One region of the Micromonospora sp. NPDC049101 genome, then DNA from elsewhere that is predicted to be linked to it. Evidence: riboswitches for the same ligand, from Rfam matches in the RefSeq annotation. Region 1 holds a riboswitch; each other region holds the start of a gene.
What was found. Region 1 has a riboswitch for cyclic di-AMP ahead of AB0B57_RS07520 (NlpC/P60 family protein). Riboswitches for the same ligand answer to the same signal wherever they lie in the genome.
Positions count from the first base shown of each region.

Region 2: it holds a riboswitch for cyclic di-AMP, as region 1 does, so the genes downstream of both, AB0B57_RS21720 (hypothetical protein) here and AB0B57_RS07520 (NlpC/P60 family protein) in region 1, are expected to answer to the same signal.
Region 3: it holds a riboswitch for cyclic di-AMP, as region 1 does, so the genes downstream of both, AB0B57_RS18490 (hypothetical protein) here and AB0B57_RS07520 (NlpC/P60 family protein) in region 1, are expected to answer to the same signal.
Region 4: it holds a riboswitch for cyclic di-AMP, as region 1 does, so the genes downstream of both, AB0B57_RS05915 (C39 family peptidase) here and AB0B57_RS07520 (NlpC/P60 family protein) in region 1, are expected to answer to the same signal.

Region 1 is NZ_JBEZED010000004.1:316,133-323,331, forward strand. It holds gene AB0B57_RS07510 (NlpC/P60 family protein) at 110-1,123, shown strand; gene AB0B57_RS07515 (N-acetylmuramoyl-L-alanine amidase) at 1,188-3,170, opposite strand; cyclic di-AMP (ydaO/yuaA leader) riboswitch at 3,405-3,540, shown strand; gene AB0B57_RS07520 (NlpC/P60 family protein) at 3,608-4,594, shown strand; gene dcd (dCTP deaminase) at 4,655-5,233, opposite strand; gene AB0B57_RS07530 (pyridoxamine 5'-phosphate oxidase family protein) at 5,333-5,890, shown strand; tRNA gene AB0B57_RS07535 (tRNA-Gly) at 6,173-6,246, shown strand; gene AB0B57_RS07540 (cellulose-binding domain-containing protein) at 6,401-7,199, opposite strand, start outside.
Region 2 is NZ_JBEZED010000015.1:116,185-123,383, reverse strand. It holds gene AB0B57_RS21725 (carbonic anhydrase) at 1-486, shown strand, start outside; gene AB0B57_RS21720 (hypothetical protein) at 544-1,563, opposite strand; cyclic di-AMP (ydaO/yuaA leader) riboswitch at 1,568-1,698, opposite strand; gene AB0B57_RS21715 (YibE/F family protein) at 1,865-3,235, opposite strand; gene AB0B57_RS21710 (metal-sensitive transcriptional regulator) at 3,527-3,823, opposite strand; gene AB0B57_RS21705 (copper ion binding protein) at 3,920-4,129, shown strand; gene AB0B57_RS21700 (hypothetical protein) at 4,144-5,100, shown strand; gene AB0B57_RS21695 (heavy metal translocating P-type ATPase) at 5,114-7,199, shown strand, end outside.
Region 3 is NZ_JBEZED010000012.1:107,845-115,043, reverse strand. It holds gene AB0B57_RS18515 (STAS domain-containing protein) at 211-573, shown strand; gene AB0B57_RS18510 (5'/3'-nucleotidase SurE) at 611-1,438, opposite strand; gene AB0B57_RS18505 (PfkB family carbohydrate kinase) at 1,435-2,412, opposite strand; gene AB0B57_RS18500 (SRPBCC family protein) at 2,603-3,070, shown strand; gene AB0B57_RS18495 (hypothetical protein) at 3,190-3,663, opposite strand; gene AB0B57_RS18490 (hypothetical protein) at 3,832-4,851, opposite strand; cyclic di-AMP (ydaO/yuaA leader) riboswitch at 4,908-5,039, opposite strand; gene AB0B57_RS18485 (cation diffusion facilitator family transporter) at 5,152-6,069, opposite strand; gene AB0B57_RS18480 (AAA family ATPase) at 6,177-7,199, opposite strand, start outside.
Region 4 is NZ_JBEZED010000003.1:380,401-387,599, forward strand. It holds gene AB0B57_RS05900 (acyltransferase) at 1-258, shown strand, start outside; gene AB0B57_RS05905 (hypothetical protein) at 351-698, shown strand; gene AB0B57_RS05910 (hypothetical protein) at 832-1,620, shown strand; cyclic di-AMP (ydaO/yuaA leader) riboswitch at 1,887-2,028, shown strand; gene AB0B57_RS05915 (C39 family peptidase) at 2,261-3,100, shown strand; gene AB0B57_RS05920 (alpha/beta fold hydrolase) at 3,234-3,980, shown strand; gene AB0B57_RS05925 (hypothetical protein) at 4,042-5,346, shown strand; gene AB0B57_RS05930 (DUF899 family protein) at 5,726-6,442, opposite strand; gene AB0B57_RS05935 (RNA polymerase subunit sigma-70) at 6,580-7,199, shown strand, end outside.

The DNA of each region.
Region 1 (7,199 bases):
CTTGATTACCGCCCCGCGCTTCCCTAATGTGGGGCACCGACCGCTGTGGGTCGTCTGCCTCGGCCCTTCCCTCACGCGAGGCGCCCGGCGGTCGGTGGCAAAGGAGTCGGTGCCGGTGGCAACCATGCCCCCTCATCGTCACGACCTGTTTGCGTCTGCTCGGCCGGGTGTTCTGCGCCGTGCCACTCGCCGTCTGCTCGTCCTGACGGCCGCCGCGGTGGTCGGCGCGGGCCAGCTCGCCGCGCCGGTGCACGCCGCGCCGACGGTCGACGAGATCGAAGCGCAGATCGACAAGAAGTGGGAGCAGTTGGAGCCCACCATCGAGCAGTACAACAAGGTCAGGGCGCAGCTGAAGGTCAACCGGCAGAAGTCGGTCGACCTGCAGAAGAAGATCGAGCCGCTGGCGTTGCAGAGCGAGCTGGCGCTCAACCGGGTCGGCGATCTCGCCTCCCGCTACTACATCTCGGGCCCGTCGCACGACATTGGCACGCTGCTGGTCAGCGCCAAGCCGGACACGCTCACCGAGCAGCTCACCATCCTCGATCGGCTGGCCGCGCAGGAGCGCAAGGAGGTCGAGGGTGTCCTTGCCGTACGGGCCAAGTACGACGGCGAGAAGCAGAAGCTGGACACGCTGATCGCGACCCAGACCAAGCAGCAGAACGAGCTGGCGGCCAAGAAGAAGCAGATCGACGCCGAGATCAAGCAACTCGAGGCGTCGATGCCCAAGACCACGGTCAAGACCGCCGGCTGCCCGACCATCAACGGTGTGGTTTCCGTGGCCGCCCAGAAGGCGATCAAGACCGCCTGCCAGCAGGTCGGCGATCCGTACGTCTGGGGGGCCGTCGGCCCGAACTCGTTCGACTGCTCGGGGCTGACCCAGTACGCCTACAAGTCGGCCGGGATCTACCTCACCCACCACACCGGAGACCAGTGGAACGAGGGCAAGGCCGTCTCGCGATCCGAGGCCCGTGCCGGTGACCTGGTCTTCTTCTACTCCGGCCTGAGTCATGTCGGGCTGTATCTGGGTAACAACCAGATGGTGCACGCGCCACGAGCCGGTAAACCGGTGTCGGTGTCCAGCATCAACACCATGCCCGTCGCCGGGTTCCGCAGACCTGGCTGATCCACCCAGGCCCCAGCGCCAACACGACGGCCCCCGGTCACCGACCGGGGGCCGTCGTGGTTTCTCAGCGGGGCGCACCCACCGGGGACGGCAGGAGCTGCACGTCGGCCAGGTCGACGTACATGATGCGGTGGCCGAACTGGATCTGCGCGTACCGGTTCTTGCCGCGGATCACCGTCCAGTCGCCGGGCGAGGAACCGTCGAACGTGCTGGCCCGGTAGTACTCGCCCGGCAGCACCGCGCCGACGGCGTACCGCTGCCCGGCGGCCAGGGTGTACTGCAGCGGCGAGATCGCCTGGTAGGGCACCCCTGCCGGGTAGGCGGCCTGCTCCGGGTAGGCGCGTCCGTAGACCGGGATGGTGGCCCGACCGGGCTTCGGGGTGGCCACCACGCCGACGGTCCAACTGGCGGTGGGCGCGGACGCCGGGTTGTGGAACCACGCCCGCTGCCCGAGGTACCAGATCGCCGTCCAGTCGCCCTGCCGGCCGGCAAGCGCGTACGTCTGACCGGCGGAGGCACGGGCACCGTGGTCCGACACCTCCATCGTGTTGGGGGTGCCGTCGGGGCGCAGCGCGATGTCGTTGACGAGCGGCGCGTCCGCGGCCGGCGCGGAGCGCAGCACCACCGCCGAGGAGCCGCGTGGCGCGCACGGCACACCGGCGGTGACGCAGCCGACGAACGCCGGCTGGTTGGTGGCGAAGTCCGGGTCGATCCGGACCAGACCGGTGGCCGGGGTGCCGGTGTCCAGCCGGGGCGCGTGCAACAGCGTGAAGTAGTGCGTCCAGTCCCAGTACGGGCCGGTGTCCCAGTGCATCCCCCGGACGTTCGCGGCGACGGTGCCGGGCACGTTGTCGTGGCCGATGATGTGCTGGCGGTCCAGCGGGACGCCCAGCCGCAGCGCGAGGTGCCGGACCAGCTTCGCCGAGGCCCGGTACATGGCCTCGGTGTACCAGGTGCCCTGCGCCGCGAAGCCCTCGTGCTCCAGCCCGATCGCCTTGGCGTTGACGTACCAGTTGCCGGCGTGCCAGGCGACATCCTTGGTCCGCACGTGCTGGGCGACGTGCCCGTCCACCGAGCGCAGCGTGTAGTGCCAGCTCACGTAGGTCGGATCCTGCACGAGTTGCAGGGTGGTCGCCCAGCTTCCCTCGGTGTCGTGGATGACGATGTACTCGACCTTCTGCCGGGCGGGCCGGTCGGACAGGTCGTGGTTGCCGTAGTCCCCGTCGCCGAACGCCGCGTAGGGCGCCGGGATCCACTCGCAGGAGATGGTGCGGGGGCACTCCAGCCCGTCCGGGCGGGCGAGCCGGCGCAGACCCAGTCGGTCCAGCCAGGAGCGCTCCGGACGGATCGCCCGGGCCGGCAGCGTGATCCGCGCTCCGTCGTCGGTCGTCCGCGACTCGCCGGTGCCGATGGTGGTGAAGACCTCGTCGGCGAAGGCCGCCGCGGCGTCGGCGGTGTCCGCGCCGGCGTAGCGGGCCACCGCGCCGTACCAGGTGGCCGGGTCGGTGCCGGCACCGACCGGCGCGCCCAACTCCCGCTGGTACGAGGCCAGCAGCGCCGCGCCGCCCCGGATGTTCACACCGACGTCGGTACGCAGCGAGTCGGTGGCCGCGCCGGTCAGTGCGGCGGCGGCGTCCACGGTCTGCAACGCGGCGGCCGATGGTGCCGGGTCCGCCGGCCGAGGCGCGGGTGCCAGCGCGGTACGGGAGTCGTCGCCGCGCGGATCCTCGGTGCCGGTGCCGGCGTCGTGGTGGCCGGCCGTGGGCAGGGCGGCCATGTGTCTGGCGTCGGTCAGGTGCATCGGGCCGTAACCGCCGCTGGTGCTGGGTGTGCCGGCGTTGCTGTCCCAGCGGGACTCCAGGTAGGAGACGCCGAGCAGCACGTCGGTCGGTACGCCGAACTCGGCCGCCGCGGCGGCGTACTGCTGCTGGCGGTCGCCGGTGGGTGCGGCGGCGGCGTGGGCGGGTAGCGGTACCGCGGTCGCGGCGGCGACCACGGCGGCGGCGAGCAGTGCGCGCCGGCCGGGGGACAGGGTTGGATGGTGCATCGAACCCCCTAGATTCCACGGGTGCAGGTCAGGTCACCTTCGCGCCGCCCGGGAGCCCACGTCAATACCTTTCTATGTGTCGACCTGCCTGGAAAGAAATCTTCGCGTGTGGTCGGGGCTCCTCTCCGATCGGTACGGAGTGTCACGGCCGCGCGGGTTGCGGAGTGGTAACGGGCGTCTCTACTCTGGTCTTTTGTCGGCCCGATAGCAGCTCCGCCCAGCCCGGGCGGTAACGGACCGACACCGCCGAGTCGTTTCCGAACGAACCGGGGACCCATGTCCCCCGGGGTGAATCCGCAGCCACTGCGGTAGGGCGCCGACTTCCCGCCCGAACCCGTCAGCTAACCCGGTAGGCGGTCAGGAAGAAGGAGTACGGAACCCCGGTGGCACTCCATGCCCCGCGGCCGTCGTCCGAGCGGTCGGCAGCAGCCGGCCCCATGTCGATCGCGCCGCGCCCACGCTGGTCCCGCTTCACCACCGCGCTCGCCGCACTGGCCGGCGTCGCCGTCGTCCTGACCGGCAGCGCCACGCCGGCCCACGCCGACCCGTCCGTCGCCGAGATCGAGCGCCAGATCGACGCCGACTGGAACAAACTCGAACCGATCATCGAACAGCACAACGCCACCCGGATCGACCTCGCCGCCAAACGCAGGCAGGCCGGCGCGCTGGCCGCCCGGATCGCCCCGCTGGAGCGCCAGGTCGACGCCGCGATGGACAAGGTCAGTGCCCTGGCGGTGCGCGCGTACAAGGGCGAGAACGTGCTGACCGTCAACGCCGTACTGGGCAGCCGGTCGCCCAGCGAGGTGGTCGGGCAGCTCGAGATGCTCGACCGCTTCGCGCACAACCAGCAGCAGGACGTCCGCGAGGTGGCCGACCTGCGCGACCAGTTGGCCGGGCAGAAGGCGCCGCTCGACGCGATGGTGGCCCAACTGACCCGCACCGAGGCTCAGCTGGCGGCGAAGAAGAAGCAGATCAACGAGGAGATCGACAAGCTGCAGAAGCTGCGCCTCAAGGTGTACGGCAGCGGTGGCGGCGGTCCGCTGCGCCCGGCGCCCTGCCCTGCCAGCTATCCCGGTGGCGCCGCCGGCACGGCGGTCAAGTTCGCCTGCGCGCAGATCGGCAAGCCCTACGTCTGGGGTGCCGAGGGCCCGAACTCGTACGACTGCTCCGGGCTGATGCTGGCCGCCTGGGCGAAGGCCGGGGTGTCCCTGCCGCACAACGCCGCCGCGCAGAGCCGCGCCACCAAGAAGGTCAGCAAGGGCGACCTGCGCCCCGGCGACCTGGTCTTCTACTACAGCGACATCCACCACGTCGGCATGTACGTCGGTGACGGCTGGGTGGTGCACGCCTCGCAGGCCGGTGAACCGGTCAAGATGAAGAGGGCCGACGACGGTCAGGTCCACAGCTACGGCCGTCCAGGCTGATCAGTGCGCGGACCGGGGGCCCGTCGCGATCCGTCGCGGCGGGCCCCCGTCGTCACGGGTTCAGCGGGTGGGCCAGGTGCGCCAGTGCTGCCAGGCGCGACTCGGCGTCGGCCCCCGCTGCCCCTGGTAGCGCGAGCCGTAGACTGCCGAGCCGTACGGGTGCTCGGCCGGCGAGGAGAGTCGGAAGATGCAGAGCTGCCCGATCTTCATGCCCGGCCAGAGCGTGATCGGCAGGTTCGCCACGTTCGACAGCTCCAGCGTGACGTGACCGGAGAAGCCGGGGTCGATGAAACCGGCGGTGGAGTGCGTGAGCAGCCCCAGCCGCCCCAGCGAACTCTTGCCCTCCAGTCGGCCGGCGAGCTGGTCACCCAGCGAGATGACCTCCAACGTCGAGGCGAGCACGAACTCGCCGGGGTGCAGCACGAACGGCTCCCCGTCGGGCACCTCGATCGCCGACGTCAGGTCGTCCTGCTGCATCGCCGGGTCAATGTGGGTGTAGAGATGGTTGTTGAAGACCCGGAACAGCCGGTCCAGCCGCACGTCGATGCTGGAAGGTTGGACCAGGGTGGGCTCGAACGGCTCCAGGCCCAGCGTGCCGGCCTTGATCTCGGAGACCAGGTCGCGGTCGGAGAGCAGCATCGGACCACCATAGCGGCGGCCCGAAAACCCACCAGATTCGGTGCCGGTGACCAGCGCGTCGAGGTCGCTGCTCGTACATTTGTTCGATAGAATGCTCGCATGGCTTCCTGGTCCGAATTCGCCGCCGACGAGCCCCGACTCGCCGACGGGATCCGCGTTCTCCTCCAGCAGTACGGGCCGGGCTTCGGCTACCTGGCCACGGTCCGCGCCGACGGCGGGCCCCGGGTCCATCCGGTCTCCCCGGTCATCACCGACGAGGGTCTGTTCTGCTTCATCATCGACTCTCCGAAGCGCCGTGACCTCGAACGCGACGGCCGCTACGCGCTGCACTCGTTCCCCCCGGAGGAGAGCGACGACGAGGCGTACGTGGCGGGGCATGCCCGTCCGGTGACCGATCCGGTCCGGGTGGCGCACCTGGCGCAGAGCGCCCGCGCCGAGCCGCAGGTCGACTGGAGGCTCTTCGAGTTCACCGTCGACGTGGCGATGCTCACCCGCCGCGAGCAGCACACCGTGGGCGTCCCCGGCCTCCCGGCGGGCCGTCCGGCCGTTCGGGTCTGGCTCGACCCGCACGCCCCGACGGCGGCTGCCGCGCCACTCACCGTGCCGCAGACCCGCCCGGCCCGCCGCAGTCGTGACGTCCAGTGCACAGCCGCCTGACCGCAGCCCAGACACAACCGAATGCCGGCTCCGTCGTAACGGAGCCGGCATTCGGCCGTACGCCCCACCCGGCGCCGCGCCGCCCCGCATGATCGACTCGGCTTTGGTGAAATCGCGGTGTCCCGGCCGCTCGGACACCTCGACTTTCAGGAACCCGAGTGGATCAAGCCGGGCCGAAGCCTGGCCGAACCAGGCAGCGCGGGCAGCGCGGCACGCGGGCAAGAGGCGGGTCGGGGTGCCTGGGTGCACGGGCTCGGCGACTCGGGTACAGTGGTGCCGCTTGCGGGTGTAGTTCAATGGCAGAACATCAGCTTCCCAAGCTGACAGTGCGGGTTCGATTCCCGTCACCCGCTCCAGATGCGAGAGCCCTGGTCAGGACCGATGGTCCCGCCAGGGCTTCCGTCGTTCTAGATGGCTGAAACAGGGCGCTGTGCTATTGGCCCGCCTCGGCGCCCGTCCCGTCGTCCTCGCGCCGGCGACGCGAGCGTGTTGCCGGGTCCGGTGCGCGGGCTACCCGGCGGCGCAGCTGACGTTGTTGAGCGTGAACGCGATCGGCACCGCGTCGCTGGCCTGCCAGGTGCCCAGGACGCCGAAGTCCACCGAGGCGCCCGGCGCCACCAGGGGGTTGTAGCTGAGGTTCCGGGCCGTGACGGTGGCACCGCTCTGCTGCGCCGTGGTGGACCAGGACTGGACGATGTGCTGGTCACCGGGGAAGGTGAAGCTGAGCGTCCAACCGTTGACCGGCACGGTGCTGGTGTTCTTGATGGTGATCTGGGCGGTGAAGCCTCCCGGCCACTCGCTCCCGGTGCGGTAGCTCACGGTGCAGGGCGCCGCCGGCGGCGGGTCGATCGGCACCGTGGCGGTCTGGGTGAGTCGCGTGCCGGTGGCGCTGTTCTCTAGCAGGACCGTGACCTCCAGGCCGGTGGCCGTACAGCCGGAGGGCACATGGTAACCCTCCTGCCAGCTGAAGGTCGCGCCCGGATCGACGGTGACCGCCCAGCCCGGCAGCGAGGGGAGGGCCGGGCAGCCGGTGGGGAGGCCGGGGGTGGAGCCGGCGAACCGGCCGTAGATCGCCGTGCCGACCTGTTGCTGTTGGGCGGTGCAGTTCTGCCCGACGGCCGTGGCCCTGACGACCTGGCCCGGAACCACCCGGGGCGGGTTGAAGGTGAGCGACTGGATCTGGACGGTACCGGCGCAGGCGTCGGCCGGGACGGTCGCGCCGGCCGGGGTGGTGCCGGCCGGATCGGCCTGCGCCGCCGCTGCGGGGACGGCCAGTGCACCGGCGGCGCAGACGGCGGCCGCGGCGAGG
Region 2 (7,199 bases), on a different contig from region 1:
CGCCTGGCCGCCGAGATCATCTTCGACCGAGGGCTTGGTGACCTGTTCGTGGTCCGCACGGCCGGGCACACCGCCGGTCCGGAGGTGCTCGGCAGCGTGGAGTACGCGGTGACAGTCCTCGGCACGCCGCTGGTGGTGGTGCTCGGCCACGACTCGTGCGGGGCGGTGCAGGCGGCGCGGGAGTCCGCCGCGACCGGCACGCAGCCTCCCGGGCACCTGGGCGCGGTGGTCGACGCCGTGCTGCCCAGTCTGGCCCGGGCCCGTGCCGAGGGTGTGGAGGACATCGACGGCATCGTCGACATCCACATCGCGCAGACCGTCGAGACGCTGCTCGGGCAGTCGCCCGTGCTGGCCGACGAGGTGGCACAGGGGCGGTGTGCGGTGGTGGGCGTGTCATACCGGCTCGCCGCCGGCGTCGTGCGCCCGGTGGCGGCGGTGCCGGCCGGCTTCGCGACGCTCGACGTGCCGACCGGGTCGGCCGCCTGACACGTCGAGGGCCGCCCCGCGCGAGGCGGAGCGGCCCTCGACGGAGGATCCGGTGGGTCAGAGCAGCGACATGTGGACGTGGTCGGTGTGGTTCGACGGCCCGCTGTACGACTTCCAACCGCTTGCCGGGAACCAGATCTGCCGGTTCCAGATCACGTAGTAGATGCCGAGCCGGTCGGCGTTACGGATGAGGAACGCGGCGACGTTGTTGCCGTACGTCCGGGTGTCCTCGTTGTGCCAGGGCGCGAAGCCGCTCTTCTGTAGCGACCAGTCGCAGGCCTTGCCCTTCGGGTGCTCCCACGGCCCGCCGGGGCGGTAGCAGCCGACGAACCGGTTGAAGCCGGCCCGCTTGACCTCCTTGTACGCGTGCAGCGTGCGAGGCGTGATGCAGCCGGACGTGGTCGGGTCGTCCTCGCTGCACGACTGCGCCTTCCAGTCACCGTCGGCGGTGCGGCCCGGCCCGATCTTGGCGACCGGCGAGGTGGCGTCCACCAGGCCGCCGGTGAAGCCCTTGCCGCCGACCAGCGAGAGCGCCTTGTCGGCCTCGTTCTTCCGCTTGGCCATCACGGCGGTCTGCTTCTGCTGCTCGCGAACCTCGGTGTCGAGGAGGAACTTGGCCTGCTCGGCGCGGGCCTTCACCGCGTTGACCTCGGCGAGCTTGTTCTCGTTCACCATGTTGATCTCGTCGAGCATCGCGGCGCGCTGCACGAAGGTGTCGGGAGCGTCGCTTTCGAGCAGCATCGCGAGCGCGCCGATCCGACCGGTCCGGTACGACTGGGCGGCGATCTGCCCGACCTGTGGTGCCAACGCGTCCAGGTCGGCCTTGGCCCGGTCCACCTCCAGCGCCAGCTCCAGCTGACGCTTCTTGGACTTGTCCAGTTTGGACTTGGCGGCGGAGTAGTCCCGGTTGGCCTGCTCGATGACGTCGTTGAGCAGCTTCGGCTCGCCGTCCTCCTCGTGCCCGGACGGTGTCGGGGTCGTCGGGGCGGCGTGGGCCGGCAGGGGCCCGGCGAGCACGGTCAGTGCGGCGATCACGGCCACCACGGGTGTCAACCAGCGGCGTAGGGGTGCCGTCACAATGTTCCCTTCCGTCGACCGCCGACCGGGTTAGCTGACGGGTTCGGGGCGGAAGTGGCCCCTACCGCTGACGCGGATTCACCCCACATACCTGGGTCCCCGGCTCGCCGGTTGGCGATTGGGCGGTGGCACCGCAGGCGCCGCTTCGCGCCTTCATCGGTAACCGGCAGCGAGGTTACCCGAGAGTCGACTGCGTGAGCTACGCCTGGATGCCGACCAAAAGTGTCATTTCGCCATAGCGCTGGGTGATCAGTGACGCGGTTCTCAGGGTGGAGATCCGATCTGGTCACGCTGAGGAGTGTCACCATGCCGTTTCCGTGCTCCTGTTCGACTCCGGCCACCCGTCGGTGGCCGTGGATGGGGGTGGGGTCCGGGTCTGCTCCGGCTCGTCGGGTCGAGAGGTTCGCGGTGAGCTGAGGGCGGCCAGCGGCTCCGCCCGGTCCGGCTCCGGTGGCCGCCGGGCGGCGTCGGCGGGCGGTGTGGCGTCGGCGCGTCCGGCGGCGGTCACGATCGCGGCCAGCCCGGTGGTCAGTGGCACGGCGGCGATCAGGCCGAGCGTGGCGACCGCGCTGCGGACGATTTCCTGCGCGAGGAACTCGCTGGTGAGGATCTGCCCGATCGGCCGCGAGTCGGCGGTGAGCAGGAGCAGCAGGGGCAGCGACGCGCCCGCGTACGCCAGCACGATGGTGTTGACAGTGGAGGCGATGTGCGCGCGGCCGACCCGGGTCGCGGCGCGGTAGAGCTGCAACCGGGTCAGCCCGGGGTTGGCGTGCGCCAGCTCGGTGACGGTGGCCGCCTGGGTGACCGTCACGTCGTCGAGCACCCCGAGCGATCCGATGATGATCCCGGCGAGCAGCAGGCCGTGTAGGTCCACGTCGGCCTGGAACATCGACAGTGTCGTCGCGTCCTCGCTGCCGAAGCCGGTGAGGTGGGTCGCGGCCGTGGCGATGGTGGCGAGCAGCCCGGTCAGCACCAGGCTGCCCAGGGTGCCGAGCACCGCCACCGAGGTCTGTGCGGTGACCCCGTGCGTCAGATAGAGCACCACGAACATGATCAGTGCCGCGCCGACCACCGCCACCAGCAGGGGCGACTTGCCGGCACCGATGCCCGGCAGCACGAACGTGAGCAGGATGGCGAAGCTGGCCGCCAACCCGGCGAGTGCGGCCAGACCCCGCCACCGACCGAACGCGACGATCGCCGCGGCGAAGATCACCGCCAGCCACAGCATCGGGGTGCCGCGCTGGTGCTCGGCGATGTTCCAGTTGCTGGTGCTGGGATCGACGGGATCGGTCAGCTCGACGAGGATGACCTCGTCGCCGACCTCGACCCGTGGTGCGCCGGGTCCGTCGGGGATCGGTGTCCGGACCTGTTGACCCGCGGTCGGCCCGTCGTCCACCCGGACGTCGACAGTGCCGCACGGCCCGCCGCCGACCCGGGGCGTGCCCTCGGGGCTCGACGGCAGCGGCGGGCACGGCTCGGTCACCACCCGGGTCACCGTGCCGCCGTAGCGCGGCACGTCCGCCCCGGCGTCGGTCTGCGGTGTCCCGCCGCGCGGCCAGAGCAGGGCCGCGGCGAGCACGGTGGCGACGAAGAGGGGCACCACCGTCACGACGAGGAGCCGCCGCACCCGGGGCGGGGCGGACGGAGCAGAGCGGGTGTGGTCGGAACCCAAGGCGAGACTCCCAACGATCCGGTGCGGGGTACGTGTCAGTGAGCCGGTCGGTTCATCCGCACCGTGGAATCGCGGCGGGAGACGCGGTGGATCGCTGACCGGCGACCACCTGATCACGGATGGTCAGTGCCCGGCCCGGGTGGCCAGCGGCGACGCCACGGCGTGGCGACGCCGGTGCCCGTTCGCGCAGCGGCATGCGGGGGGTCATCGTGGGGAATGCTAACCAGCCCGGCCCGGGGGCGCAGGTCGTGACGGGGAACCGCCGCGTGCCGGCGTCGGGGTGCGGGGCGGTCAGCCGCGCTTCATCAGCCGGCCGACGGCCGCCATCATCTCGGTGGCCATCTCGTCGGCCCGCCCCTCGGCGGCCCCCTCGTGCATGCAGTGCCGGGCGTGTCCGTCGAGCAGCCCCAGCGCCACCTTGTCGAGGGCGGCCTGGATCGCGGAGATCTGGGTGAGCACGTCGATGCAGTAGCGGTCGTCGTCGACCATCTTCTCGATGCCGCGGACCTGGCCCTCGACTCGGCGGAGCCGCGCGAGCAGCTGGTCCTTGCTGGCGGTGTACCCGCGGATCGGGGTGGGTGCGGTCATGCCGACCAGGATAGCCTACCCCCGGGGGGTATGGTACGGTCGCTTCCGGACCTGATACCCCCACCGGGTACCGGTAACGGCAAAGGAGACGATCCGATGGTCAACACCACGTTCCAGGTGCAGGGCATGACCTGTGGGCACTGCGTCAGCGCGGTGAGCGCCGAGGTCGGCGCCATCGCGGGCGTGCGAGACGTCCAGGTCGACCTCGCGACCGGCCAGGTCAACGTGAGCAGCGAGCAGCCGCTGGACGTGCAGGTCGTCCGGGCCGCCGTCGACGAGGCCGGCTACGACCTCGTCGACGCGTGAGCGCGGGCGCCGGCATGCGTACCGTGACGAGACTCGCCGGATTCGCTGCCGGCCTCGCGGCGATCTTCGGCGCCACCTACACGGTCGGCCGGGTGGCCGACCGCACCCCGGTCGTCGAGGGCCGGCATGACGGCGACGCCGTCCACACGACTGAAGAACGCGGCGAGCCGGCCGACCGGATTCCCGGTGGGCTGCTCGTCTCCGACCGCGGCTACACCCTCGCCCCGGTCGCCGCCCCGGCCGACCAGTTCGCCTTCCGGATCACCGGTCCGGACGGCCAGCCGGTGACCCGGTACGACGTGGCACACGACAGGCGGATGCACCTGATCGTGGCCCGCCGGGACCTGTCCGGTTTCCGGCACGTGCACCCCGACCTGGGCGCGGACGGCACCTGGCGGGTCGGCACACCGCTGGCCGGCCCCGGGCAGTGGCGGGCGTTCGCCGACTTCACCCCGACCGGGGGTGAGCCGCTGACGCTCGGCGTGGACGTGACAGTGCCCGGTGCGCTGACCGAACGACAGTTGCCCGCCCCGGCGACAAGCACCACCGTTGACGGCTACACGGTCACCCTGACCGGCGCGCCGCAGCCCGGCCGCACCTCGCCGCTCACCCTCACCGTCAGCCGGGACGGGCGGCCGGTCACCGACCTGGAGCCCTACCTGGGCGCGTACGGGCACCTGGTGGCACTGCGCCGGGGTGACCTCGCGTACCTGCACGTGCACCCGGACGGGACGCCCGGCGACGGGCGGACCCAACCCGGCCCGGCCGTCACCTTCCTCGCCGACGTGCCCTCGACCGGGAGCTACCGGCTCTACCTCGACTTCCGGCACGGCGGGGCGGTGCACACCGCCGAGTTCACAGTCGTGACCGGCACCCCGCCGGCCGACGCCCCGCCGGCCGGGAGCAACCCGAGCGGACCCGCGCCGAGCGGCGGTGCCGACCACGGCACGCCCGGGCACGGGCACAACTGACGGGACGAAGACGATGACCACCACCAGCAGACCGCTGCCCGAGGCACCCAACCGGATCGAGTTGGCGATCGGCGGGATGACCTGCGCCGCCTGCGCCGCCCGGATCGAGAAGAAACTCAACCGGATGGACGGGGTGAGCGCCGCCGTCAACTACGCCACCGAGAAGGCGTCCGTCCGGTACGCCGACGGCGTCACCCCGGACGACCTGATCGAGACCGTGCGCAAGACCGGGTACACGGCGGCGCTGCCGGCCGCGCCGACGGCCGAGGAGCCGGCGGATCCGCTGCGCGGTCCGCGTACCCGGCTCTGGGTCTCGGTGGCCCTCAGCGTGCCGGTGGTCCTGCTGGCGATGGTCCCGGCCTGGCAGTTCGACTACTGGCAGTGGCTGTCGCTGACCCTGGCCGCCCCGGTGGTGGTCTGGGGTGGGCTGCCGTTCCACCGGGCCGCCTGGACCAACCTGCGGCACGGTGCGGCGACGATGGACACGCTGGTCTCGCTCGGCACGCTTGCCGCGTTCGGCTGGTCGCTCTGGGCGCTCTTCCTCGGTGACGCCGGCATGCCCGGGATGACGCACCCGTTCCGCTTCGCCATCACCCGCACCGACGGCGCCGGCAACATCTACCTGGAGGCGGCCGCCGGGGTGACGGTCTTCATCCTGGCCGGTCGCTACTTCGAGGCCCGATCCAAGCGGACCGCCGGTGCGGCCCTGCGCGCCCTGCTCGCGCTCGGCGCCAGGGAGGTGGCGGTGCTGCGCGACGGGGTGGAGACCCTGATCCCGGTGGATCGGCTCGTCGTCGGCGACCGGTTCGTGGTCCGACCCGGTGAGAAGATCGCCACCGACGGGGTGGTCGAGGAGGGCACCTCCGCCGTCGACGCCAGCATGCTCACCGGTGAGTCGGTGCCGGTCGAGGTCGGCCCGGGGGACGGCGTGGTCGGCGCCACCATCAACGCGGGCGGACGGCTCATCGTCAGCGCCACCCGGGTCGGCGCGGACACCCAGCTCGCCCGGATGGCCGACCTGGTCGAGCAGGCGCAGAGCGGCAAGGCGGCCGTGCAGCGGCTGGCGGACCGGATCTCCGGTGTCTTCGTGCCGATCGTCATCACCCTGGCCGTCGGCACGCTCGGCTGGTGGCTCGGCACCGGGGCCGGCCCGACTGCCGCGTTCACCGCCGCCGTCGCCGTGCTGATCATCGCCTGCCCCTGCGCGCTCGGCCTGGCCACCCCGACCGCGCTGCTGGTCGGCACCGGTCGAGGTGCCCAACTGGGTGTGCTGATCAAGGGGCCGGAAGCGCTGGAGTCCACCCGCCGGGTGGACACCGTGGTGCTGGACAAGACCGGCACCGTGACGACCGGCCGGATGACCCTGGTGGACGTGGTGCCGTCGAGTGGTGCGGAGCGGGCCGAGCTGCTCCGGCTCGCCGGGGCGGTGGAGGCCGCCTCCGAGCACCCGATCGCCCGAGCGGTCGCGGCGGGTGCGAGCGAGACGGGGTCGCTGCCCCCGGTGACGGGCTTCCGCAACCTCGAAGGGCTGGGCGTGACCGGCACCGTCGACGGGCGGGCCGTGCTCGTCGGTCGGGCCCGGCTGCTGCGCGAGCGCGAGATCGAGGTGCCGCCGGAGGTCGAGTCGGCCGTCGCTGCCGCGGAGGCCGCCGGCCGTACGGCGATCGTCGCGGGCTGGGACGGGCGGGCCCGGGGCGTGCTCGCGGTCGCCGACGTGGTCCGGCCGACCAGCCGGGCGGCGGTGGCCCGACTGCGGGCGCTGGGGCTCACCCCGATCCTGCTGACCGGAGACAACACCACGGTGGCCCGGGCGATCGCCGCCGAGGTGGGCATCGACGAGGTGATCGCCGAGGTGCTGCCGGCCGGCAAGGTCGACGTGGTCAAGCGGCTCCAGGCGCAGGGGCGGTCGGTGGCGATGGTCGGCGACGGGGTCAACGACGCCCCGGCGCTGGCCCAGGCCGACCTGGGGTTGGCGATGGGCACCGGCACCGACGTGGCGATCGAGGCGTCCGACCTCACCCTCGTCCGGGGCGACCTGGACGCCGCCGTGGACGCCATCCGGTTGTCCCGACGCACGCTCGGCATCATCCGCGGCAACC
Region 3 (7,199 bases), on a different contig from region 1:
GTGTCGGTCACGACGGGTCGTCGGAGGTCAAATAACAAAAAGTCTTGAGCAATCAGATACTCAAAAGTGCGGATATGGGTGCCTTTGTGCGGCCGGATCCGCGAATTGCTCATCCCGAGGGGTGGCGACCGAGGCTGTCGGAGGAATACTCTCGGTCGCGGCCCGCGTACTGATGAGGCGCCCGGGGGACGGGCGGGTGGAGGTGCTCGCGTGAGCCTGTCGATCGTGAAGTCGGTTTTGTCCGGTGGAGTCGTGGAGATCGCCCCGCGGGGCGAGATCGACGTCGACACAGCGTACGAGGTGCGTGAGGCGATCGCGGAGGTGCTGGCCAAGGGCCGACCGCTGCGCATCGAGCTCAACATGAGGCTGGTCACCTTCATCGACTCCGTCGGCATCAGCGCCATGGTTGCCGGCTTCCAGACGGCCGAGGTCAGCGACGTCAAGCTGGTGGTCACCGAGCCGAGCCGGTTCGTGCACCGGCAGCTCTGGGTGACCGGCCTGCTCGGCCTGTTCGGTGCGCCGGAGCCCTACTTCGCCGGCGCGGCCACCCCCGAGGTGCTTCCCGGCGCCTGAGGTCCTGCCCGGCGCCTGAGCGCGCCCGCCATGACCGTCAGGGCTGGTCGTCCAGCCCGGTCAGGTCGACATCCGTCGCTTCGGTGACTGCCCGGATGGCCGTCACCGAGGCGTACCCGGCGGCCAGCAGCGCCACGTCCGTGCCGGGCTGCGCGGCCTGCCCCGGCTCCTCCAACGACGTCCGGACGAAGCCGTGGCCGGATTCGGCCACCGTCATCTGCACCTGACCGAAGCTGGCCAGTGTGCCGCGTCGCACCCCACGCAGCCGCCCGTGCGGCAGGTCCGGGGCGTTGACGTTGAGCACGCTCTCCAGCGGCGCGGAGGTCAACCGGGGCAGCAGGTCCAGGGCGACCCGCGCGGCGGTGCTCCAGTGCCGCTCGGCGTCGCGTACCCGGGCAGCGGCGTCCACCGCGGCGCCACCGCTGGCTGCCGTCGCCTCGCCCGCGGAGAGCACGTCCAGGGAGACCGCCATCGCCCGGCAGCCGTTCATCGCGGCGGTGAACGCGGCACCCACCGTCCCGGAGTGCAGCACGGCCCGGCCCGCGTTGGCACCCCGGTTGATGCCGGAGAGCACCACCGACGGCGGCGGGCCGAACGCGCCGTGCAGCGCGATCAGGGTGATGAAGCCGGGGGAGCCACCCACCCCGTACGCCGGCACACCCGACAGGTCCGGCAGCGGGTGGTCGTTCACGACGACCCGCCCGTCCCGCTCCACGGCGCTCATCGCGGCGCTGGTGCCGCTCGCCTCCTCCAGCGGCGCCGCGACCACCACGTCCAGGCCCCGCTGTGCCGCCGCCCAGGCCAGGGCCTGGATGCCCGGCGCGGCGATCCCGTCGTCGTTGGTGATCAGCACGCGCAGGGTCATCGCTCGACCACCCGGTCGGCCAACTCGTCCGGGGTGGTCCGCTCCTGGGGTCGGCTGTCCGCCGGCACCAGCCGGACCCGCTCGACCAGGCCGGTGATCGAGTCCAGTCGTCCGGTGCCGAGGCCGTGCCGGGTCACGTTCATCGCCCCGGCGGCGGCACCGGTGCGGATCGCGGTCCGGATGTCCCCGCCGCGGGCCACGACGGCCGCCACCCCGGCGGTCATCGAGTCGCCCGCGCCGCGCGGGTCGGCGGCCTCCAACCGGGGCATCTCCACCTCGAACATTTCCCCGTCGATGAGCGCCAACGCCGGCTGGTCGGCCCGGCTCACCACCACCGTCTCGGCACCGGCGGCGTGCAGCTCGTACATGGTGCGGGTCAGCTCCAGGCTGTCGTCGCTGCGGGCGCGACCGTCGCGGATCAACTCCTCGTGGCTCACCTTGAGGAAGAACACGCCGCTCTCCAGCACCGCACCGAGGTGATCGCCGGAGAGGTCGACCACCACCCGGCCGCCGTTGGCGCCGAGGTCGGCGGCGAAGCGACGGTACAGGTCGGCCGGGACGAGCCACGGCTCGTTCGGCCCACTGAGGACGCTCACCGCGGCCCGCAGGCCCTCGCCGAGGGCCAGGTTGTACAACTCGTCCAGCTCGTGTCGGCTCAGCGGCTGCCCGGGCACGTCGGCGATCTCCTGCCGCGAGCCGCCCCGGCGATCGTGCACGTACCCGCCGCTGCCGGAGTCCCGGACCACCACCTTGAGGTCCACGCCCTCGCTGACCAGGAGTGGCTCCAACACCTGGCCGATCTCGCCGCCGAGGGCGGCGCAGAGCACCACGTCGACACCGAGCGACAGCACCATCCGGGCCTGCCAGACACCCTGCCCGCCGGGGTGCAGGTGCAGCTCCGGGTGGTCGTTCGGCTGGTCCACGGTGACCGTGAGCTGCGGCGTGGGTGCGAAGACCATCACGTGCCCGCTCACCTGTTGTCACCGCGCATGATGTCGCCCTTCATCCCGGTCGGGTGATTTGCCACCAACCGACCTTAATGCGATGACTGGCGGTGCGGCACCCCATCGGCCGGGGTTCGTCCGGGCATCCGGCCGCCGTCGGGCGTTGCCAGTCAGGCATCGGTACGGGACGATCGTGCGATCAAGCGACGGCGGGAGACGTGTGCTCAGCAGTGATACCTTCAGCTACACCGTCCAGGCCCGGTGCTCGCTGGCCGAGGCGGCGGCGATGCTCAGCGACCTGACTCGACAGGGTGAGCTGCACCCGCTGATCGTCCAGGTCCGTCAAGTGCCGCCCCGACCCGGCGCCCAGGCCAGCTACACGATCAACGACAGGCTGGTGGCCGGCCCACTACGCTTCCGCACCACGTACCACGCGGACGTGCTGAGCAGCAGCGACGACGAGATCATCATGGTGGCCCGGCAGTGGCCCGCCACCACCGTGCACAACCACACCCGACTGCGCGCCGAGCCCGACGGCCTGGTCCGGATCGACGTCGAGATCACCCTGACCGCACCGACGCCGCTGTTCCGGTACGCGTTCCGCCAGGCGCGGGCCGCTCACCTGGCCCTGGCCGCCCGCCTGGGCCCAGCCCTCAACCGCACCGGCGACCCACCGCCCCCGGCCTGACCCGCGCCCTTGCCCGCCCGGGTCCCGACCCGCCCGCGGCCCGCCGCCCGGGTCCATGATCGTTCTCGATCCTGGATGTGGTGGCCTGTTGACGCTCAGGAGGCCACGACATCCTGGTTCTAGCGCGATCTTGCGGGGCGACGTCCCCACGGCTTGTACGTGGACAGCACCGTCGCGATGAGCAGGAGGGTGGTCGACACCGCGGGTGCGATCACCAGGTCGGCGCGGTCCCGTGCGGGCAGGGCGGCGCCCAACTCTCCGGCGTGCCGCAGGTTCGGGGTGAGCAGGAACAGCACCAGCCCGGCCATCACCGTGGTGAGCACGAGCTTGACCAGCACCCATCGGTAGCGCACGAGGCCCCACGGGGTGAGCAGCGCGCTGGCGACACCGATGAGCCACACCAGGACGCTCAGCGGCGCGAACAGGACGGTGCCGACCAGCGCGCCGACCGGGTAGAGCACCGCCGGGTCGGCGCCCCGCTGCACGGCGATGCCGAGGGTGAGCAGCACCAGGTCCGCGCCGAGCCAGCCCAGCGACGTGACCAGGTGCAGGGTGAGAAGGCCCTTGCGGGCGGCGGGTGGGATCCGAGGCATACCGCAAGGCTGCCCGCCGGCTCTGGCCGGGTCGTCCGACGAGCGGCGACATCAGGGGTACGCCCGCTGACGTAGCCGGCCAGCGCCGCGCGACTGCCCGAACGAACGTGATGCCTGTGAGCCATCGTGATGACTCACAGGCATCATGCGCTGCGGGGAACGGCCGGGTCAGTAGACCGACAGGTGTACGTGGTTGGTGTGGTCGGTGGACGGGGTGCCACCGGCGCCGCTGTACGACTTCCACCCGCTGCTGGGCAGCCAGATCTGCCGGTACCAGATCACGTACAGCACGGCGAGTCGGTCGGCGTTGCGGATGAAGTACGCGGCCAGGTTGTTGCCGTACGTCTTGTCGCCGCCGGTGGCGTTGCCGCCGAAGCCGCTCGTCTGGGCGGCGAAGTCGCAGGCCCGGCCCTTCGGGTGCTCGCCGGAGCCGCTGGGGCGGTGACAGGAGACGTACCGGGTGAAGCCGGCGGCCTTGGCCTGGTTGAGCGCGTGCAGGGTGCGCGGGGTGATGCAGCCGTTGGCGGGCGTGGGGTCGTTGACGCTGCACGACTCGGAGGGCCAGGAGCCGTCGGAATTGCGTGGCGCCGCCTTCGCGTTGGCGGTGGAGGTGCCCCGGTTGGAGCTGGTGTCGGCGGTGGTCTGCGGAGGCTTGGGCGTGTTGGCGACGGTCAGGGCGCGTTCGGCCTGCTCCTTGCGCTTGGCCATCACGGTGACCTGCTTGCGTTGTTCGGTGATCTCGCCGTTCAGGGCGGCCCGGGTGCGATTGGCCTCGTCCTTGGTGGCGAGCAGGTCGCGCAGCACCCGGTCCTCGTTGGCGGCCACCGCCTCCAGGGCGGCGGCCCGGTCCATGAAGCCCTCCGGGCTGCTGCTGTTGAGCAGCGCCGACACCGCGCCGAGCCGGCCGGTGCGGTACGCCACGCCGGCGATCTGGCCGACCTTGCCGTCGCGCTGGGCCAGCTCGACCTCGATGGTCTTCAGTTGGGTGGCGAGCTGCTGCTGCCGCTGCACGGAGGTGTCCAGAGCGCGTTTGGCGTCCAGGTAGCCCTTGCTGGCGGCCTCGAGTTGGGCACGCAGCGACGGGGTGCCGCCCTCCTCGTCGGAGTCGGGTGCGGCGGCGGCCCGCAGGCCGGTCGGGGGAGCGGCCGAGGCGGTGCCGGCCGGGATCGCGAAGCCGAGGGCGAACATCGCGACGATCAGGGCCGCCAGTCGGGCGGCGGGTGGTCGTGCTGGTGCCACTGCGCATGTCCTTCCGTCAGCCGCCGACCGGGTTAGCTGACGGGTTCGGGACGGAAGATCCCTACCGCTGACGCGGATGCACCCCAGGAACGTGGTTCCCCGGTTCGCCTGGTTGGGCGATTAGGCGGCGACCGCCACCGGCGCCTGGAGGGCGCCGCCTGGTGGAGGCCGGGACCGAGCCTACCGGTGCCGGTGGGGCTGCTGCAGCCGATGTGACGGAAGGTGCGCACGTCGTCACGGAAATGGGTGTTACCACTCGATCGAGCCGCAGGCCCCGGTGGCGGCGCCGGGCTCGATCTGCAACGTCGCGTGTTCGATCCGGAAGTCGTCGTGCAGGGCGGTACGCGCTGCGGTCAGCACCGCGCCGACCTCCGCGTCGGGTGCCATGGTCAGGTGCGCGGAGGCCACCTCCATGCCCGAGGTGAGCGTCCAGACGTGCAGGTCGTGCACCTCCACCACACCGGGGACGGCGGCCAGCCGGTCGTGCACGGCGGTCACCTGGAGGTGTTCCGGGGCGGCCTGCACCAGGATGCGGACGGCGGCACGGGCCAGCCGCCAGGTGCGCGGCAGGATGAACGCGCCGATGGCGACCGCGACCAGCGGGTCGGCCCACCACCAGTCGGTGACGGCGATGAGCAGTGCGGCGCCGATCACGCCGAGTGAGCCGAGCAGGTCGCCGAGCACCTCCAGGTAGGCGCCCTGCAGGTTGATGCTCTCCCGGGCGCCGGCGCGGAGCAGGGCGAAGGCGGCGACGTTCGCGAGCAGGCCGAGTACGGCCACCACGAGCATCGGGCCGGCGACGACCTCGTGCGGGTCGCCGAAGCGGCGGATCGCCGCGATCACCACGTAGATCGCGACGCCGGAGAGCAGGACGGCGTTGGCCAGTGCGGCGAGCACCTCGAGGCGGTAGAGCCCGAAGGTGCGCTGCGGGTCGCCGGTGGCCCGTCGGGTGGCGGTGATCGCGGCGAGCGCCAAACCGATGCCGAGCACGTCGGTGAACATGTGCCCGGCGTCGGAGAGCAGGGCGAGCGAGCCGGTGTGCAGGGCGGCCACCGCCTCGACCACCATCAGGGTGGCGAGCAGCCCGAACGCCGCCCAGAGGCGGCCCCGGTGCTGCTGTGCGGCATTGGCGACGGACCCGTGGTGGTGGTCATGACCTGCGCCCACGAGATCCACCTTCCGCTGCCGGCCGGGGCCCGGTCAAATGTATGTTCACATCGCTATGTGTGCAAGTGTCAGGTCGGCCGCCGGCCCGTGCGACGAGCGGGCACGGATCAGCCGGTCGGGTCGATGGTGGTGAGTCGCTGCGTGGCCCGGGACAGCGCCACGTACAGGGTGCGGACCCCGGCACCCGGATCCGCCCGGATCTCGCTCGGTGCGACAAGCACGACCCCGTCGTACTCCATGCCCTTGGCCTCCAGGCTGGTGACCACCTGCAGGCGCGGCGCGTCGAGCGCGGCGAGCCAACCGGCGACCTCGTCCCGGCGGGGAACCGGCGTGATCACCCCGACCGTGCCCTCCACCTCGGTCAGCAGGCCGGCGGCCGCCTGCACGGTCGCGGTCGCCAACCCCGTCGCGGGCACCACCAGCTCGACCGGATCGACCCCGGTGGAGCGCACGGCCGTCGGCAGCGGCAGGTCGGGGTAGAGCCGGCGGATCTCCGCCGCCGCCACCGCGAAGATCTCCGCGGAGTTGCGGTAGTTGGTGGTGAGCGTGAAATCGTGGCGCTTGCGTCGGCCCAGCGCCTGGTCCCGGGCCCGGTCCAACTCGTCGGGGTCGCCGGTCCACGCGGTCTGCGCGGGGTCACCCACCACCGTCCAGGAGGCCAGCCGACCACGCCGACCGACCATCCGCCACTGCATCGGTGAGACGTCCTGCGCCTCGTCCACCACCACGTGCGCGTAGTCCCGGTAGTCCTCCGGACGCTCCCGCGCGGCCGCGCGGGCGGCCCGCTGCCGGTCGCTGGCGGTGCTCAGCTCGCGGACGCCGCCGGCTAACTGGAACGGGTCACGCCGAGCCCTGGCCGGCTGCGCCGGCTTGCCGAGCAGGGCGTCCAACTCGTCCAGCAGCGCGATGTCGGCGATGGTCAACCCATCCGAATCCAGGTTCCGGTACGCGGCGGTCAGCAGCCGGATCTCCGCGCCGGAGAGGATCCCCCCGGCGTACCGCCGCAGCCGGTCCGGCCGCGCCAGCCAACCGAGCACGTGCCGCGGGTGCAGCCGAGGCCACCACGCCTTGAGGAACTCGCGGAACTCCGACCGCTCGGCGATCTCCGCCTCGAAGGTCCGCTGCTCCGG
Region 4 (7,199 bases), on a different contig from region 1:
TGGCGCGGCCCGGCCGTGGTGCTCGGTTTCCTGCTGGTGAACCTGGTCCTCGCCGGGCTGCTGCACCGCTTCGTCGAGACCCCGATGATGCGCCGGCTCGCACCGCGCCGTCCGGCCCGACAGGTGTCCGTGCCCGGACAACGCACCGCCGCGACCCAGGCCGCCGGCACCGACAGGACCGGCGGCACCGGCGCCCGAACCGACCCCGGCGGGCCCGACCAGACCGACAGTCGATCAACGTACGCGGACACCCGCTGACACCGTCCACCCAGGTCAGCGTGTCGGCGCGGCGTACGCCGACACGCCCGTGGTCGATGCGCCAGGCGCCGGCGCGACGGTAGCGTGGGGACGTGCTTCCGGTCGCGTTCACCTGTCCGCTGTGGTGGGTGGCGCGCTGGGCGACACGGGTGCTGACCAGCCTCGCCGTGGTCGCGGCCCTGGCGCTCGGCGCAGGCCCGGCCTCGGCCGCCGTGCCACCGTCGCACCCGGCCGCCGCGCCGAGCGTGAGCGCCGCGCCGACTGCGGGTGTCGCCGAGGAGACCTTCCCGACCTGGTCGGTCGACGCGCCACCGGCTCTCCCCGGCGCCCAGGGGGCCATCGCGACAGGCCTGCTGCCGGTGTGCGCGACCCGGTCCGACCGGCTGCCGCTCGTCGACGGTCTCCGCAGCTGGCCGCCCCGGGGCCCACCCGCGCGCTGAGCCACCCGGGACACGCGTCCCGTCGCCGCGCCCTGTCGACCCACCAGCTCCGCACCCCGCCGATTCCTGGCCCGCCGTGGCCGGGCGGCCGGTGGGGCTCCCATCGCTCTGCTTCCTCCGCGAGGTGCCGACCATGGAGACAGTCGTCTTCTACCAGTTCGTAACCGAGGTGCCGCAGGCCGCCGCCATCTGGTCGGCCCTGTTCCTGCTGGCGCTCGGCGTCCTCGCCGTGCTGGTCGCCCGGCCCGAACGGGACCGGCCCACCGACGACCCGTCGCCGCCCGTCCCGACCGCCCGCGAGCTGGCCGCGGCCGAAACCGTCGACAGGCACCGGTACGCCGAGGAGGTGGCCGTCGCCGCGGCCGGCGCGGCCAGGACGGCCGGGCGGCGACGGGATGCCTGGCTGACGGCTCAGGACCAGGTGGAACGGGCCTGGGCGCGGTACGACGAGGCGGACACCGCCGCGCGTCGCTTCGCGGGGTCCGGGGCGCTACCCACCCCGGGCACCCCCCGCACCCCCGCCGAGTACGCGTCCCGGGAGCGCTACCTGCACCGTGCGGCGACGGCGGCGTACTGGCGGGGTGACCTGACCATGGCGCAGCTCGGTGACGTCTTCGGGCGTCGGCGCGGCTGGGATTCCCGGCGACACCCGGTCGAGCAGGAGGCGCTGCTCAGCCGGGTGATCCGGGATGCGAGGCTGGCCGACTACCAGGCCGCGGCCACGGCGGAGCGGGCCGCCTGGCGGGATGCGGACCTGGCCGCCTCCTCGGCGCGCATCCTCGCGGCGGAGGCGGCCGCGGCAGTTGCCCGGTTGCGGCCGAGCCCGGCACCCGTCCGCCGGCTGGTGCGTGGGGTGCCCCGGCCCGCCGTCGTGGCACGCTGGCGTCCGGCCCGTGCCCTTCGCGCCCGATCCGTTATGTGAGCCCGGTCACGGGATTTGCGAATCGGGCGTCCGGCACGATCGGCTCGATTTTTCCCGGGATTGTGGCCGCATTGTTGGCGGCCTGTCCGGTTGTCGACCGTAGGCGTCGCCGTAACCGGTTGTCCCATCGAGTCACGTCATCGGCAATACGCGCAGAAATTGTGGCACCCATTGAGGTTTACGCAGGTGAAGCCGGCTTGGCAGGGTGTGGATGGGCCAGTAGTGTCGTCCCGTCCGGTGCGGTAACCGATCGCAAGAGGCGACGCCGCGCCGACCCGCTCAATCGTGATCAACGAACCGGGGACCCATCAGTAAGTCCGGGGTGAATCCGCGAGCCACGGCCCGCGGTAGGGCGATCTTCCCGCCCGAATCCGTCAGCTAACCCGGTAGGCGGTGTCGGAAGGAGTTCCAAACTCGTGCAGCACCTTTCCACCCCTCGGCTGTTCCCTCGCCTCCACGGCGCAGCGGTGCCCCCGCTCATCCGTCCAGTGACGGTGAGCTGACCCCCGGGTCACCGCCTCTCCCGCCCGGCCGTGCCGGGCGTTCCCCTGAGCGGTTCACCATCCGCGGACCACCGTCCGCGCGCTGGCGCCTGCCCGGACACCGGTCGCGCCCCGGTGTGCCGCTCTCCCCCCGATCCGTGGAGGACCCCGTGAAGCACACCATGCAGCGCCAGCTCCGCCGCATCGCGACCGAGCGCCCGTACCAGATCGTCGCCGCCTCCGCCGCGGCCCTCGTGCTCGCCGCCACCACCGGCACCCTGCTCACCGTCGCCGACGACGCCCCGGCCGCTCAGCGCACCGCGACCACGGTCGCCGAGATGCGCAGCGACACCACCACCTCCCAGGGCGACGCGTCCCCGCTGGCCAGCACCGCGCCGTCCAGCGCCGCCCCGGCCACCAGCGCCGCGGCGCCCGCCGCCAAGGCCAGCAGCAACCCGGATCTGACCCGTAAGCCGACGCCGCCGAAGCCGCCCGCGACCAAGGTGCTCGACTACGAGTACGAGGCGCAGAACACGTACTACAACTGCGGCCCGGCGGCCACCCGCAACGCGCTCAGCGCCAGCGGGATCGACCGCACCCAGGAAGAACTCGCTGCCGAACTGGGCACCACCGAGATGGGCACCAACTCGGCCGAGGACACCACCCGGGCGCTCAACGCCGAGGTGAAGGGTTCCCCGTACCGGACCCGGATGTTCCCCGGCGCGCCCAGCCCGGCACAGATGGACCGGCTCCAGGCCGACGTCGTCCGGGCCATCACCGACGGCCGGGGCGTGGTGGCCAACGTCGTCGGCGACGCCACCGACACCGACGGCAGCTGGCACTCCTACGGTGGCGGCCACTACATCGCCGTCGTGGGTTACAAGGACAACGGTCGCACCGTGCGGATCGCCGACTCGGCGAACCCGGCCGACCCGTCGTACTGGATCACCACCATCGACCTGGCCAACTGGATCACCAGCCGGGGCTACTCCGCCTGACCCGGGCACCCTGACCGCCGCGGGCGTCGTCCCCCACAAGGGGCCGACGCCCGCGGCGTCTCTCCCGCTGGCCCGGGGTACGCCCCCGTCGACGACTCTCGTCCGGGACAGCGAACCGTGGGAGACTGCGGCCGTGGTGGACGAATCGGGTGGTCACGCCGGTCGACGGCCGGTCCTGCTGCTGTTGCACGGCATGGGGGCGACCGGTGACGTGTGGCTGCCCTGGGCGTCGCACCTGGAACAACACTGGCCCGGCCGGTGGCTGGCACCGGACCTCGCCGGACACGGCTGGGCACCGCCGCTGCCGTCGTACTCCTTCGCCGGTCTCGCCCAGCGGATCGCGCAGGCCCTCGCCCCCGACGACCGGCTCGTCGTGCTCGGGCACTCGCTGGGCGGCGTGGTCGGCCTCGCGTTGGCCGCACGCGACGCCGGGATGCCGGTGGACGCCGTGGTCGGGTTCGGCATCAAGGCGCTCTGGTCACCCGCCGAGCTGGACCGCGCCGCCGAGCTCGCCGCCCGCCCGGTGAGCTGGTTCGCCAGCCGCACCGAGGCGGCCCGCCGCTACCTGCGCGTGTCCGGGCTGACCGGCCTGCTCCCGCCGGACCACCCGGTGGTGGACGCCGGCCTTCGTCAGGTCGACGGCAAGTGGCGCCTCGCCATGGATCCCCGCGCCTTCGCCGTCGGCGAGCCCGACCTGAGCGCGCTGCTGGCGGCGACCGACGCCCCGGTGCTGCTGGCGCGTGGTGAGCACGACCCGATGGTCACCGAGGCGCAGCTCAAGGAGTACGGCGTACCGGTCGCCACGCTGCCCGGCCTCGGGCACAACGCGCACGTGCAGGACCCGGCGGCCGTCCTGGCGCTGCTGGACGCGTACCGCTGAGGTTCGTCGCGGGGGTAAACCGGTAGTGGCGCCATACCCGGACGCCTACCATCCCGCGTTGATGTCCACAGTCGAGCAAGCCCTGATCACCACCGTGAGCCTGAACGTCGTCGACACCCGACTCGACGACGCGGCACGTCGCTGCCGGCCGCTCGTCGCGTCGCTCGGCGCGGTGAGCGTCACGGCGTCCCGAACCGAGGTCGACGGCCCCCGCAGCGGGGTCAACCTGGACCTGACGCTGACGCCGGCCGCCCCGTCGGCGTCCGGCGGGGAGGCGGTGCGCCAGCTCGCCGCTCCGCTGCTGGAGCGCTTCCGGTGGGGCCGTGGCGATCTCGACGTGGGCGAGACGGCCGCCGGCCATCCGTGGGGTTTCGCCGCCGGTCCGGAGCGGACGACCGACGGGGTGACGCCGCTGAGCGTGTCCGTCGGCGCGGTCGGTGACGCGGCGGAGGAGTGGTGGGATCCGCCGGAGTGGCTGCCCGCCGACGCATCCGTCCTCGCCGTCCGGCGACGGGTCAGGCGACTGCCGGCGGCGGCGTCCGACGACGACGTGGTGGCCCGGGTGCACGCCCGGCTGACGGCCCCGGATCTTGACACCGCCCTGGTCCGCTGCCTTCCACTGCTCGGGCGGGCGGACGTGTGGTCCGTCGACCTCCACCCGGTGGCGGTCGACGGGGACGTCTGGGGTCTGGCCCTGCTTCTGGTGCTGCCCCTGGTCGAGGTGTCACCGCAGGCTCCCTTCGGGACCGGGGTGGACGCTCTGGCCGCCGAGTTCGGATTGCTGACGGGGCGCCTGCGCAGGTCACCGCTCGGCGTCTGGATGGTGGCGGCGATGGAGGCGACCCGGCCCCTCGCCGATGCGCCGACGGTCGAGGCGCTGTACCTGCGGACCGCCATCGACCCGTTCGACCCCGGGCCGGTCGACCGGCCGGTGGAGACCCGGGAGATGGGGCTGCGGGGCCGGGACGAGGACGGTCCGGCCGAGGCCGAGTTGATCAGCGCGATCGAGGAGGCGTTGCGGGACGCCGTACGGGTAGTGCTGACTGTCGACGTCGTCGGGCCGGTCGCGGACGCCGCGGCCGTCGTCCGGGACGTCGTCGGGATCGACGAGGAGGACATCGAGTCGGTCGGTAGCGAGACCCTCGCCGACGGGCGGCAGAGGATCGTGGCACACCTCGGGGCCACGCTGATGGGCGCCGAGGAGGTGCTGCGGACCGTCGTCACCGCCGCCGAACTCCAACCGTGGGAGTTCTCGCTCCCCGAGTCGGCCGACGGTCCCGCGACAGCTGAATGGCACGCGCCGGCCGGCACGTCCGGGATCGTCCGGATCGAGCTGAACGCGGGGGAACGGCTCGGCCTGGGCTAGCGCCTGTTTCATAAGAACTGGCCGGCCTGCGGCGGGCCCGGACGACGACCGCCGCCCGCCCGGACTCCGCCTCGGCTCGACCGCCCTTATGAAACAGGCGCTAGTACTCCAACGTCGCTTGATCTGCCGGCTGGCTTACTCGGCTGGCTCATGAAGAAGATCATGGCCGCGAGGCTTGCCCCCATGGCCAGGTGCTCCCAACGGAGCAGGTCCGTGATCGGTCGATTGCGCAGCCGGACGAGTGCGGCCGCCATCCAGCAGCGGTAAGCCGCCGTGGCGGCGCGTAGCAACACGAGCGCCGCGTCATGGCCGGTGACGGTGCCGTGGTCGATCCGGGGCCCGGCGGCCATGTGGTGGATAGCCATCGACCCGCCGAGCGTCAGGACGTCACCGCCGGCGTAACGCCGGGGCGTGACCATTGGGCGGTGGGGCGGCCGTTGAGCCGCCACGGGTGACCACTGACCCGCGGCCAACCTTGGGGTGAGTTTTCCCAGTTCTCTTGCCGGCCGTACACGGTGAGGTCCAAGGCGTGGTAGCTGGTCGTCAACGCCTCCACGCCCCGCCCGGTGGTCCAGTAGGTTTCGTAGACCTGGTCGCCGTCGCGCAGGTAGCAGGCGATGAACCCGAATTCGCGACCGTCGGCCAGAGCCGGGTCGGAGTCTTTCGCCGAATACCACGGGAACGGGTAGCCCATGAACTCCGCGAACGGGGCACTTTCGTCGTAGGGGCCCTGGCAGAACACGGCGTAGGTGACGTCCCGGGCATGCAGGTAGTCCAGCATCTGCATGTGACAGGTCGAGAAGGTGCACCCCTCACACTGATCCCCGTACGGTTTGCCGTCGTGCCACATGTGGAAGTAGGCGATGAGCATCCGGCGGCCCTCGAAAACCTCCACCAGCGGGGTGTCCCCGCCGGGGCCCTGGACCGTCACCGTCGGCATCAAGGTCATCGGCAGCTGGCGACGAGCGGCTGCGATCGCGTCTCCTTCGCGGGTATGGGCCTTCTCCCGGACCAGCAGTTCGTTGCGCTCGCGCAGCCAGGTCTCCCGGTCGACGACCGGGGGCGTGGCCGCGCTGGACGCGGGGGTTGCCGTCATGGCTGTCTCCTTCGTGGGGTGGGGATTGGTCACAGGTACAGACGACCGAGTCGGCGATCGTCATCGGTGACCGATGACGGATGGGGTCCGCGGTCGTCAGTACGGTGGTGAGGACCACTCAGCCCCGGGGAGATCACATGTCCGACTCGCCTGACGAGCAGGCGGTCTGGCTGGAGCGCGCCTTCGACGAGCACCGGCGCGAGTTACACGTGCACTGCTACCGCCTCGCAGGGAACGTCACCGACGCGGACGACCTGGTGCAGGAGGCCTTCCTGCGTGCCTGGCGGGCTCGCGACCGCTTCGAGGGTCGGGCGTCGGCGCGCACCTGGTTCTACCGGATCGCCACGAACGTCTTCCTCGACAGCCGCAAGGCGGCCGGTCACCGGACGGTTCCGTATGGTGACCCGCTGGAGTGGTCCACCGAGCTCGGTCCCTATCCAGACGCCCTGTTGGCCGACGATCCGCAGACCGGTCTCGCCGCCCGGGAGACCGTCGAGCTGGCCCTGATCGCAGCGCTCATGTACCTGCCGCCGCGGCAGCGGGCGGCCTTCGTGCTGCGCGACGTCTACGGCTGGACGCCGCAGGAGATCGCCGGCGCGCTCGACACCGCCGTAGCGGCCGTCAACAGCCTCCTCCAGCGGGCCCGCCACACCCTCCGGCGGCGCGCTCCGTCGGACCCACAGGACTGGCGCCGCCCGCAGCTCACCAGCGAGGACGAAGAGATCCTGCGCCGCTACGCCAACGCGAAGGACCCGGA